DNA from 4 places in the Lysinibacillus sp. NPDC093210 genome. Region 1 is predicted to be linked to each of the others. Evidence: riboswitches for the same ligand, from Rfam matches in the RefSeq annotation. Region 1 holds a riboswitch; each other region holds the start of a gene.
What was found. Region 1 has a riboswitch for thiamine pyrophosphate ahead of thiC (phosphomethylpyrimidine synthase ThiC). Riboswitches for the same ligand answer to the same signal wherever they lie in the genome.
Positions count from the first base shown of each region.

Region 1 (3,179 bases):
TTCCAGGCAATTTGCGTTAACTCCCCTAGTGTTTCAAGCTCTGCGAACTGTGCCTCGTCATTGGCATCGGCAATTGAACCAGGACGTAAACCATCCCCTAACGAAAAGGCAACATCATACGTTTTCATAATTTCGCAAATTTCTTCAAAATGAGTATATAAGAAATTTTCTTGGTGATGGAATAGACACCACTGTGCCATAATTGAGCCTCCACGCGATACAATGCCCGTTACACGATTAGCCGTAAGTGGTACATATCGCAGCAACACGCCTGCATGAATCGTGAAGTAGTCAACCCCTTGCTCGGCTTGCTCGATTAGCGTGTCACGATACACCTCCCACGTTAAATCCTCAGCAACGCCATTTACCTTTTCAAGTGCCTGATAAATTGGTACTGTTCCAACAGGCACAGCAGCATTACGAATAATCCATTCGCGGGTTGTATGAATGTGCTTACCAGTAGATAAATCCATAATATTATCAGCACCCCATCGTGTTGCCCATGTCATTTTTTCAACTTCCTCTGCGATGGATGAAGTTACAGCTGAATTTCCAATATTGGCGTTAATTTTTACATGGAAGTTACGGCCGATAATCATCGGTTCCGCCTCCGGATGATTTATATTAGATGGCATTATAGCTCGCCCCTCAGCAATTTCTGCACGTACAAATTCTGGTTTTAAATTTTCACGAATCGCTACAAATTCCATTTCTGGAGTAATAATTCCTTGTCTTGCATAGTGCAGCTGTGTCACATTACGGCCTTTTTTCGCACGTAAAGGTTTGCGAGAAAGCTTTGGAAAAACATTTTCCTTTATGCGCGGGTCATCCACATTACGAAACCCATTATCCTCTGGCTTAATGGTGCGCCCCTCATATTCCTCTACATCGCCCCGTTCTTTCATCCACGCACTACGCAAAGCTGGTAAACCCTTTGTAATATCGACTTTGTAAGTTGGATCCGTATAAGGTCCACTCGTATCATAAACTCGTACAGGCGCATTATTCTCTTCACCAAAGCTACCCGTTGTGGGGCTTAGCTTAATTTCACGCATTGGCACTAATATATCTGGGCGTGATCCTTCTACATATACTTTTTTACTTCCGTCAAAGCTTGTCATAATGTTCATGTTTTTTTCGCTAACTGTTGTCATTTACTATTCCGCTCCCTTTTACGTAAATTATTAAAAGGACCGAATCTAGCCCACTCCAACAAGTAGCATTACAAATAAAAAGCCGAATCCAAAAAAATATTGGATCCGGCTGTACATGTAAGGTTACATTTATCGCAAAGTTCAAGGAGTGCGAAGTTCATTAACTTTCCCACGCTGGTATGAGCCAGATCAGGTCCAAAGGGTCAAGAAACCTCAATGCGTTTCCCTCTCAGCCCGACTCATCAGACTCCCCTAGTTAAGCTATTCAGTTTGATGCTAGTGTAACAGATATTCCTAATAGATGGAAGTCATTAAGTAAATAGAATTTCTGCCATATAAATTACGATTGTTACTGTAATACAGCTAACAATTGTTGAAAAAAGCACTGTTTGTGCAGCCGTTTCTGACCCTAAATCATATTCTAGGGCTAGACTCGAGCTATTACGTGAAGTGGGAAATGCACTCGCAATAAAGAGCGATTGGGCCACAACGCCATCTAAGCCGAGGACAAAAATTATTAGCAATGCAACAGCTGGACCTACTACAAGTCGTGTAAAACAGCTGACAAACACAGTTCTATTGAACATTGATTTAATTTCAAGCTGAGATAGTTGCGCACCGAGCGTAATAAGAGCAACAGCGATAAACCCGTCAGCAACATGGTCAATTGGAATACGGATAAATTGAGGAATGCCAATATTAAAGAAATTCATTGCCACACCTATAATGAGCGCATGAATAATCGGCATTTTCAGGAAGTCCTTCACAATGGCCATACCTGATTTAGTTGAAGAAATTAAATTATATAAACCATATGTATAGGTCGTTACATTTTGAAAAATAACGAGAATAACTTGAATGGCCACCCCAATTGGTTGTGTCACAAAAATCATTTGAGCCACCGGAATACCATAGTTGCCAGAGTTAATGAGTACAACACTATTTTTAAATACTGCTGCCTCTGTTTTCTTTAAGCCTAGCCCCTTCGCTATAAAATGACTAAGCACCATTTGACTCCCAATAAAGAGCACAATAAATAATGCCACTTCACCAAGCACCGATAGTTCCACACTCGTTTCATATAAATTTACAAACACAGCTGCTGGCATAAAACAATATGTAATAAGCTGGGATAGGGCTTTTAAATTAAATTGAAATTTCCTCTGTAAAAACGCCCCAAGTACAAGCAACACCAAAATAGGCGCAACAATTTTAAAGAAAATCATACCGAGATACATCATGGAGGCGCCCCCCTTTCATCTTTCTATAGTAAAACTGTTCCCAAACTGGGTCAATGCCCTTCTCTGCTCTACCGTTTACATAAAAAGAGACTGTCCTTTTCCAAGGACAGTCTCAACGTGTCTACAAAAGGCATCAAGAAGTTTTACCAGCGATTTCTCAAAGGTTATCGGCGATTTCCGAGGGTTTACTGGCGATTCAGCCTGGTTTATCGGCGATTCTTCCAAGTTTTATGGCGATTCCTGAAATCTACGACAATATAATTAGCCTTAAAATGCACCAGCTTAATTATGCAAGTTTAAATCGATTCACGACTTCTTGTAGCTCTTTAGAAATTTGGTTCATATTATTAATTGATTCTGCAACCTTTTGCATTTCTGCCTGTTGATCCACAGCAGATGCACTTACTTGTTCAGCAGAAGCTGCAGTTTCCTCTGAAACGGCAGAAATACTTTGAATCGCTGTAACTGCCTGATCTTTTTGCTCTAACATTTGTGAAAGATTTGACAATAGGTCATTAATTGCCGTTGCAATAGAATGAGAAAGCTCATTATTATTTTTAAAAGCTTGCTCTGTATTTTGCACTGATTCATTTTGAGCTTGCATCAAATCTGCATTTGAAGCAATAACAGACACTGTTTGCTTCGCGTCTTCTAGAATGCTAGTCACTGTTTTCTTAATAACTTCTGTTTCGTTTTTAGACTGTTCCGCTAGTTTACGAACTTCTTCCGCTACTACTGCAAAGCCTTTCCCATGCTCTCCTGCACGAGCAGCCTCAATACTTGC
Region 1 covers NZ_JBIVOE010000011.1:93,830-97,008, reverse strand. Annotated here, with positions in the region: gene thiC (phosphomethylpyrimidine synthase ThiC) at 1-1,154, opposite strand, end outside; TPP riboswitch at 1,304-1,418, opposite strand; gene ACIP9C_RS20750 (AEC family transporter) at 1,466-2,395, opposite strand; gene ACIP9C_RS20745 (methyl-accepting chemotaxis protein) at 2,682-3,179, opposite strand, start outside.

Region 2 (3,179 bases), on a different contig from region 1:
AAATTATCGTCATGTAAATGTCCACCTTTGATAATGACGCATTGAACACCTAATGTTAATAATGATTGTGCAGCTTGCTGAATGTCTGATAAATTGCGTATTTTTCTAGCAGTAAGTGTCTCTGCTTCTGGGATGTTAGGCGTTACGATTGTAGCAAGAGGTAATAAAGCTTTTTTTAATGCTTCAACTGCTTCTTGTTGTAATAAGTTTTCGCCACCTTTGGCAATCATCACAGGATCAACGATAAGCGGAATATTTAAATTAGACATAGCTCTTGCAATTGTATAAATAATATCAGAGGAAAAAAGCATTCCTGTTTTTACTGCACTAATTGAAAAATCATCCAGGAGTGAATGAAGTTGTTTATTTACAAAAACATGTTCAATTGGAAGTACACCGTTCACTCCTAAGGTGTTTTGTGCTGTTAAAGCTGTTATAACGGATGTCCCGAATACATCTAATTCCTGAAATGTTTTTAAATCAGCTTGGATACCAGCTCCACCACCACTATCTGAGCCAGCTATTGTTGTTACAATATGCATTATTTTTCACCGTCCTTCGATAAACGGTGTAACTCATTTAAGACCGATACTGCAAAATCGCCGTTATATGGCGCAGATGAGGCGGCATGTTCAGCAACTTTTTTATAGTTCGTTAATGTATTGCACAACTGAGAAAATGGCTTATTGCCTGCAATATAAGCTGCACAGCAAATGGCACTTAACAAACAACCAGTTCCTGTAACTTCGGTCATTCGAACATGTCCGCCAATAATCCATTGGGAATGCTCTCCATCAGTTATAAAATCTTTTTCACCAGTTACAATAACGATACAATTATATTTTTTAGAAATTTCTTTCGCTTTATCTTCAACTGAAATTAAACCGCTGCCACTATCTACTCCTTTTTGTTGCCAACGAACATCGGCGATAGCGGCAAGTTCACCGATATTACAACGAATAACAGCAAAATGAACGGCTTCTAATAGTTGCTGTACCGTTTGTTTACGTAAATTTGTTGCTCCAACACCAACTGGGTCCAAAATAACCGGTACACCTAGCGCGTTTGCCTTTTTTCCAGCAAGCAACATCGATTCTTTTGTACGGGTAGTAAGTGTGCCAATATTAATCAATAGGGCTGATGCAATCGATACCATCTCCTCAACTTCCAGAGATTCATCTGCCATTACAGGTGAAGCACCAATTGCTAATAAGCCGTTTGCTTGGAAATTTGCCACAACATAATTTGTAATACAATGAATGAGTGGCTGTTTTTTGCGAATCGTTTGAAAAATCATCGTAGTCCTCCTTTTTTGGATGGACGTAAGCATGCAAAAAAGCTCTTTTTCGTGCAAAGTATACACGTAAAAAGAGCTTATCATCAAGAAGAAGATGTGTGTTGCTCCCTACGTCAGTATTAACTAACAGGTTCAAAGGGTCAGGTTTTACCTTCTCAACTCACTACGAGTCCCCCTGCAATCATGAAGTTTTTAGTTGTCAAAAATGTAACATACCTATCCACAGTATTCAATAGCATTTTATCATTATCTGGAAAGCAGTGACTGATGCCATATAATAAACCATGATAATTGTCATGACTTTCTTAAAATAAGGTTCATCCATTGAAAATCATAAAAAATGAGTTTTATAATAAACCTAGCAATAAGGAGGAAGTTATTATGAAAAGACAGGATTTAATCGCACCAGAATGGTATAACATTGTTGAGGAGATTGAGAAGTATGCTCAGGACCCTACTAAAAATGCATTAATTGTTTATAACGATCACGAAGAAATTCAACACATTACATATGCAACTTTACTTGAAAAAGCAAATCAGGCGGCCCATGTATTTACTTCGCAAGGACTAACAAAAGGCGATGTGCTTTTAGTGATGGTTCCAAGATCTGTCGAGGCATATATCGTCTACATAGCGGCATTGAAAGCGGGCTTAACGATTATTCCTAGTTCAGAAATGTTGCGTACAAAGGATATTGAATATCGAATTACACATGCAAATGCAAAAGGAATAATTGCCTACGAGCCATATATTGAGCAATTTGACGAAGTAAAAAACTTAAAGGGTATTTTGCAATATGTTATTGGTCATGCTCATGCCCCATGGCAACCGTTGCTTGAAAAAATGGAGGAGCATCCTACAGACTATACGAATCCTACACCGACAAAAAGTACGGACAATGCTTTTTTAGCCTATACAAGTGGAACAACTGGCAATCCTAAGGCCGCTGTTCATACACATAGCTGGGGTTATGCTCATTTACGAACAACAGCACCGAATTGGTTAGGTGTTCAAGAAAATGATATAGTATGGGCTACTGCGGCACCTGGCTGGCAAAAATGGATTTGGAGTCCATTCCTAGCAACTTTAGGCAGTGGCGCTACAGCCTTTGTTTATAAAGGCAAGTTTGATGCATCAACTTATTTGTCATTGCTTGAAAAATTTAAAGTAAATGTATTATGTTGTACACCGACAGAGTATCGTTTTATGGCAGCACTCAATAATTTACAGGACTATAATTTAAGTGAAATTCGCCAAGCTGTTTCAGCGGGTGAACCACTGAATAGTGAAGTTGTAAAAGTGTTCTCAGAAACGTTTGATATCCAGGTTCGTGATGGTTACGGGCAAACGGAAAATACATTACTTGTTGGGACAATGGTTGGTATGGAAGCGCGCGTCGGCTCGATGGGTAAACCGACACCAGGAAATACAGTAGAAATAATCGATGACCTAGGACAACCTGTGTCGGAAGGTGTTGTTGGGGATATTGCAGTGCATCGAGAAACACCTGCACTCTTTAAAAAATATTTCCAAGATCCTGAACGCACGAACCTACAATTCCGCGGAGAATGGTATATAACTGGAGATCGTGCATATAAAGATGCTGATGGCTATTTTTGGTTTGAGGGTCGTGGAGATGATGTCATTATTTCTTCGGGCTACACAATAGGGCCATTTGAAGTAGAAGATGCATTAATGAAACATCCAACAGTAAAGGAAGCTGCTGTTGTTGCTAGTCCAGATGAAGTAAGAGGAAATATTGTTAAAGCATTTATAGTCCTTCGTGAAGATGAGACTGGGGATGAAACACTTATTAAAAAGTTACAAAACCATGTAAAATTAATGACTGCACCATATAAATATCCACGTGCGATTGAATTTG
Region 2 covers NZ_JBIVOE010000001.1:1,006,120-1,009,298, reverse strand. Annotated here, with positions in the region: gene thiD (bifunctional hydroxymethylpyrimidine kinase/phosphomethylpyrimidine kinase) at 1-542, opposite strand, end outside; gene thiM (hydroxyethylthiazole kinase) at 542-1,297, opposite strand; TPP riboswitch at 1,386-1,484, opposite strand; gene mbcS (acyl-CoA synthetase MbcS) at 1,679-3,179, shown strand, end outside.
Region 2: another riboswitch for thiamine pyrophosphate. It lies ahead of thiM (hydroxyethylthiazole kinase); the one in region 1 lies ahead of thiC (phosphomethylpyrimidine synthase ThiC).

Region 3 (3,179 bases), on a different contig from region 1:
CTTTATTGATAAAGTAGAGGAAACGGCAAAGGAAATCCGTGTCCTTGAAAAAGAAGCAGGTCGTGTAAAAGAGCTTTACACAGTGTTGAATGGTCAAAATCCGAAAAAACTTTCCTTTGAGCGTTATATTCAAATAAATTATTTAGATAAAATCACTGCGGCAGCTAATATTCGTTTAGTCCATTTATCGAATGGACAGTTTGAACTGCGTCGTTCAGATCGGTTAGAGAAACATGCGAAGCAAAGTGGGCTTGGGTTGGATGTCTATGATGCGTATACAGATCAATTAAGAGATGTCAAAACATTATCAGGTGGGGAGAAGTTTAATGCATCACTAAGTCTTGCATTAGGTATGGCCGATGTAATTCAAAGCTTCCAAGGCAATATTCGTATCGAAACAATGTTTATTGACGAGGGCTTCGGTTCATTGGATGAGGAAGCGTTAAATAAAGCAATTGATACGCTAATTGATTTACAAGACTCTGGAAGAATGATTGGTGTTATTTCACATGTGGCCGAGTTAAAGGCTGCTATGCCGGCAGTATTACACGTTGAAAAAACGTTGAGCGGACATAGTACAACCCATTTTGAAGTAAAATAAGTGCCAGTCACTCAAACAATTCTGAATTTTCATAGCACTGCCAGTAGGGTTAGACAAACAAAAGTGCCAGTCACTCAAACAATTTATGCATAACAAAGTAAAAACCCACGAAGTCTCCTGCGGCATACAGAATGCTGCGCCGCAGGAAAGCCAAGTGGGTTTTTACGTTATAGGAGCCTATTGGCTATTATTTTTTGTGTGTCGTTACGTTTGGTGTTGTTCCTTTTTTTGCTGCGACCACTTTTTTGACAATAGGAATAACGATGGGCGCTAATTTTATAGCAGTTTTAACTACCTTCGATACTTTCATGAATACGACAGCTCCTTAGTACAAAATTTTAACGAATAACGCGTACAGCTTGAACAATATTCCAAATGACAATGCCTAATGAAACGAGTAAATAAATACCAAAAGATACAAACCATATGATAATAAATGTATTCCCATTAGACGAAGGATCAAACGTGTTTAATGACATAGTAGAAAATACAAAGACGATAAAGAAAATGATACCAAAGACAAATGGTATTAAATGAGAAATAAGTGCTTTGATGGAGTGTCTCTTGACATCACTATCTTTAGACACAAAATAAACGATTAACGGAACGATAAATGGTGCAAAAAAAATACTGAGATAACTAAAGGCAGATAAAATTTTTTGATTCTCCATAGTAGTCCCTCCTTTTTAATTATTTACGCATAGAAAACTCGAAAGTTTCAAAAAAATTAATGTTGAAAAGGTTGTAATTACAAAAGTGTTTGCGTACAATGAGGGTGTTCAACAAAAAAATAAGATGTAACGACCACAAGGGGAGCTGATGATGTCAGCTGAGACTGGGCACGTAATGCCTTTACTCTTCGAACCTGTAAGTTAACACTTGCGTAGGGATGTGGATAGAAACCGACACTTTTACGATGTGAGGCTCTGTCCTGGCATCGTTTTTTTATGCCGGATTGACATGCATCTCAAAATGATTTCTATTCCTGCTCTTGTATCCTACATCGGAACAAAGGAGAGAATAATAATATGGACAAAAAAAGATTACTCATGCTGGTGGAAATTGCAATTTTCGCAGCGGTAGGACTTGTACTCGATCAAGTTTCCTTTAAAGTATGGGCACAAGGTGGCTCGGTAAGCTTAGTAATGATACCAATCATCTTAATGGCATTTCGTTGGGGCCTCTTTGCTGGGCTAACAACAGGTTTACTGATTGGTGTTATGCAAACGATGTTTAACTCCTACATTGTGCATTGGCTTCAAGGATTACTAGATTACGGGGTAGCATTTACAGTAGTTGGGATAGCGGCAGTAGTACGCGAACCAGTATTTAAAGCGACAACAGCCTTAAACAAAAAGAAAATGGCCCTTTACATTGTAATCGGTACGGTGTTAGCAGGCTTCCTACGTTATTTAGCTCATACGTTTGCAGGTGCGGTATTTTTTGCAGAATATGCAGGCGAGCAAAACGCATGGATTTATTCAATCATTTACAATGGAACATACATGCTTCCAGCAACAATTTTAACAGCAATTGTTGCTGTGCTATTATTTACAGCGGCGCCACAATTAATGCAGCGGAAATCTTAAACACTATAAGAATGTCCTAAAAGTGAAAATAGTATGCTAAGTGTTACTTAGTATGCTATTTTTTTTATAATCTAAGGTCTCCACGTGATTGGGTTGCTATTTTTTAGACGAAGAACTTATAAAAAGGTCTGTTTTTTATTTACAAGGTACTTATGAAATAATGTTAGCATAGAATAATTAAAGCGTTTGGCGTTATGGACATATAAAGTTATGTTATATTAATGAATAGATATTAGATGAAAGGGACGTTAAAAATGATTGTAAAAACGCAAGAAGAAATTGAAGCCTTTAAAAAAATTGGTCGCATTTGTGCAGAAATTCGTGAGGCAATGAAGGCAGCTACAAAACCGGGTGTGACAACACTTGAATTAGATGAAATTGCAGGCAGCATGTTTGCTGAAGCAGGAGCTATTTCTGGTCCTAAAGGTGAATATGATTTCCCAGGATACACTTGTATTAGTGTCAATGAGGAAGTTGCCCACGGTATTCCAGGACAACGTGTTATACAAGAAGGGGATATTGTAAATATTGACGTATCCGGTTCTCTAAATGGCTATTTTGCAGATACTGGTATTTCATTTGTAGTAGGGGCAGGTTACGAGGATAAGGAAAAACTTTGCCGCGTAGCAAAAAGTGCCTTTGATCGCGCTATGACAAAAGTAAAAGCAGGTTCTAAATTAAACCAAATTGGGAAAGCTGTAGAGCGTGAAGCTTATGCAAATGATTTAACTGTTATTATGAATTTAACAGGTCATGGATTAGGTCGTTCATTACATGATGAGCCAAACCATATTTTAAATTATTACGATGCTTGGGATTCAACAATTATGAAAGAAGGTATGGTGCTAGCAGTTGAGCCGTTTATTTCTGCGAAAGCAGAACATATCGTTGAAGCTGGTGATGGCTGGACATTTGTTACACCTGACAAATCATTAGTTGCCCAAATTGAGCATTCTATTATTGTTACAAAAGACAAACCAATCATTTTA
Region 3 covers NZ_JBIVOE010000010.1:92,335-95,513, forward strand. Annotated here, with positions in the region: gene ACIP9C_RS20060 (AAA family ATPase) at 1-601, shown strand, start outside; gene ACIP9C_RS20065 (hypothetical protein) at 789-911, opposite strand; gene ACIP9C_RS20070 (magnetosome magnetite crystal formation protein family) at 940-1,272, opposite strand; TPP riboswitch at 1,401-1,508, shown strand; gene thiT (energy-coupled thiamine transporter ThiT) at 1,630-2,190, shown strand; gene map (type I methionyl aminopeptidase) at 2,445-3,179, shown strand, end outside.
Region 3: another riboswitch for thiamine pyrophosphate. It lies ahead of thiT (energy-coupled thiamine transporter ThiT); the one in region 1 lies ahead of thiC (phosphomethylpyrimidine synthase ThiC).

Region 4 (3,179 bases), on a different contig from region 1:
AACACTAAATAGCAATAAACTTAACAAAACTATCGCAAATATCGCCACAAATACACGATCCGTACGAAACGATGATTGAGCAAGTGTCATATAGACACCAATCCCCTTTTTCGCTCCAAGCCATTCTGCGATGACAGCTCCCATCACACTATAAGTCGCTGCAATTTTAATACCAGAAAATATAGAAGGATAAGCAAAAGGCCATTCTAATTTCCAAAATGTTTGACCTTTTGTTGCACCAATCATTGAAAAATAATGCTTAAGCTCAGCTGATGTTTGACGAAATCCATCCATTGCCGCAATAACGATCGGAAAAAAGCAAACGAGACAAATAATAATCAGCTTCGGTAACAGCCCGAAACCAAACCAAATAATTAATAAAGGTGCAAGGACTAGGACAGGCACATTTTGTGACACAATTAAAATCGGATACACAAATGCCCTTACCGTCGCTGAGCGGTGTAATAATATCGCAACACTCAAGCCGAAAAATATACCAATAGCAAGGCCAAGTACCGCTAGCTGTATAGTGGCGAACACATGGGGCATAAACGTTTCATAAGAGTGAACACCCTCAGTAACGATGGCACTCGGTGCTGGTAATAGCCAATGTGGGATGTCAGCCAAACGGATAATGATTTCCCAAATAACTAACAGGAAGGCGATAAAAATAATCGACCTTCCTTTCGTTACTACCTGTTTCATCCTCGATACTTCTCCGTCAACGTCCCCATTGTAATGCCAGTTGGCTGATATAAAATTTTTACTTGCGTAATAACATTAATGGCACCCAATTCAATCATTTTTTTATTCATCTTTTCAATAATTTGCAGTAAGGTAGACAGTTCACCTTCCATAGTCGTTTCTAGTGGCTGCACTTCATAGCGCACACCTGAAGCATCGATAATCGCAATCGCCGCATCAACGAAAGGAATTACATCCTCGTATTTTTCTGTTTTAGGTATAATTTGTACACTAATTAATGAATTAGCCATTTATTTTGCTCCTTTCTCTGGTAAGAAATCATTTGTAAAAGCTTGATCTGCATGGAATTCGCCTTCTAAAACGTTGTTCTTTGTCATCCATTCCGCATAGTTTTCCCAAACTGCTAATTTTTGTTCGCCCCATTGCGCTGCATCATCTTGATATTTGTTTGCTAACCATTCCTGACTTTTATGCACAAGTGCTTTATCTAAGTCAGGTACCGCTTCAAGCAATATATCAGCCGCTTCACTAGGATGTTCAATCGCATACTCATAACCTTTTGTAGTAGCTGCAACAAATGCCTTTACCACATCAGGATTATCCTTAATCATCTTTTCATTCGTTGCAAGTACAGGTGTATAATAATCGAGTTGCTCACTATAGTCTGTTAAATACTGCATATTTAATTTTTCTCCACGAAGCTCCGCCTCAATACCTGTCCAAGCATAATAGATCCATGCAAAATCAATATCCTTCTGCATCATTGTGAAAAAGTCTAAATCTCCAGCATTAACGATATCTAATTTCTTAATGTCGGCATGTTCTTTTTGCATAAGAGATTGTAAAACAGCTTGTTCAACTGGGGAACCCCAGCCACCATATGTTTTTCCTTCATAATCCTTTGGTGACGTAATACCTTTTGAAGCATCTGATGCAAAGCCAGATGTATTATGCTGAATAATTGCGGCAATCGATACTAGCGGTACATCCTGTACACGTGCTTGGGTAATACCTTCCTGATAGCTTACGCCAAACTGCGCTTTGCCCGATGCAACAAGCTGATCTGCACCAGCATCACCAGGTAAGATAATGTCTACGTCTAAACCTTGCTCCTCAAAGTAGCCGAGCTTTTTCGCAACATAAAGTCCTGTATGATTTGTATTAGGTGTCCAGTCCAGTACAACGGATACCTTTTTCAATGTGCTTGTTTCCTCTTTGTCCTCTTTTTCGCTACAACCAACTAATGTTAATAATGCAGCAACAAGAACGAAAAACCACTTTTTCATGCTGTGTCCTCCAAGTCTAGTAGTTTGAAAGTGTTCATGATTGAATGTTTTCACCAGAAAAAGGTATTCTAAGGCCATTTGCATCGCTTATGATAGATTACTCCTAGTTATAGGCGGAATAATGAATCCTAAACAAAAAACGCCTAGGAATTATCCCAGACGTTTGCAAACGGTATCAAAAAATAGTATACGAATATTTTTGAATAGATGTTCCCTACGCTGGTACGAGCCAAATCAGGTTCAAAGGGTCAGCATCTAAATGGACGCAATCTCAGCTGGCAACTTCCAGCCCCCCTACATTCTTAACTTATGAACTTTTCGTTGATTATTATACCCATATCTATCGTAAAATGACAAGCTAGTAATTTCAAACGCGATAAAATTTAAGTTGTTATTAAAAGATTATTGTAATTACTACCAAAACTTATCCGAAAAAATGTAACTATTTGTATTTTAATAAGTCTACTAGAAAAAAAGAGACTTTGAGGTGGTCATTTGAAAAAATCGTTTTTCTTAAAATTATTAGTAATTCTATTTGGACTTTCTGCCTGTACTGATGAAAATATTAGTGGAAATACACAATTATTAGAGGCGTTTTATAAAGACGCGAAAATTGTAAATGTAGATAAAGTTATCATACAGGATGGTTCAACTGGAGCTTCTAAAACGATTACTAAGCAAGCTGACATCAATGAATTTCTAGCTTTAATTAAAGAAATAATATTTACGCCTCAAGATAATCAAGAAGAACGTGTCGGCTGGCGGTATAGTATTACGCTTTTGGATGGTAAAAAGGAATTTAAATTTACTTTACATCACATTGACAATATCTATTACGATTCAAAACCGGATATTTATCCAATTGTAAATAACTATTACAAACAGTTAGAAATTGTTGAAGAATAGAAGCCTTACTAACGACCTATGATTATAGAGGTCTTTTTTTCTGTTATTGAAAATGACTCAACAGTTTTTTTATGTTTTCAAGTGCTAACATTTCTCCTTTTTCAAACTAGTTGAAAGCAATAAAACTACCATTAAAAAAAGCCCAGTTCTTATGATAGAACATGGGCAAAGTAGTTTGTTACTCTTCTTTTTTCCTTTTAACTACATGTGAAATGGCACCATCTGTAGCGATATCGACTTTGAAGGAGCCGTTTGAATGACGATCAGCGCGTGTTAACCCTT
Region 4 covers NZ_JBIVOE010000005.1:106,392-109,570, forward strand. Annotated here, with positions in the region: gene ACIP9C_RS13790 (ABC transporter permease) at 1-705, opposite strand, end outside; gene ACIP9C_RS13795 (thiamine-binding protein) at 702-995, opposite strand; gene ACIP9C_RS13800 (ABC transporter substrate-binding protein) at 996-1,991, opposite strand; TPP riboswitch at 2,186-2,297, opposite strand; gene ACIP9C_RS13805 (hypothetical protein) at 2,487-2,897, shown strand; gene parC (DNA topoisomerase IV subunit A) at 3,076-3,179, opposite strand, start outside.
Region 4: another riboswitch for thiamine pyrophosphate. It lies ahead of ACIP9C_RS13800 (ABC transporter substrate-binding protein); the one in region 1 lies ahead of thiC (phosphomethylpyrimidine synthase ThiC).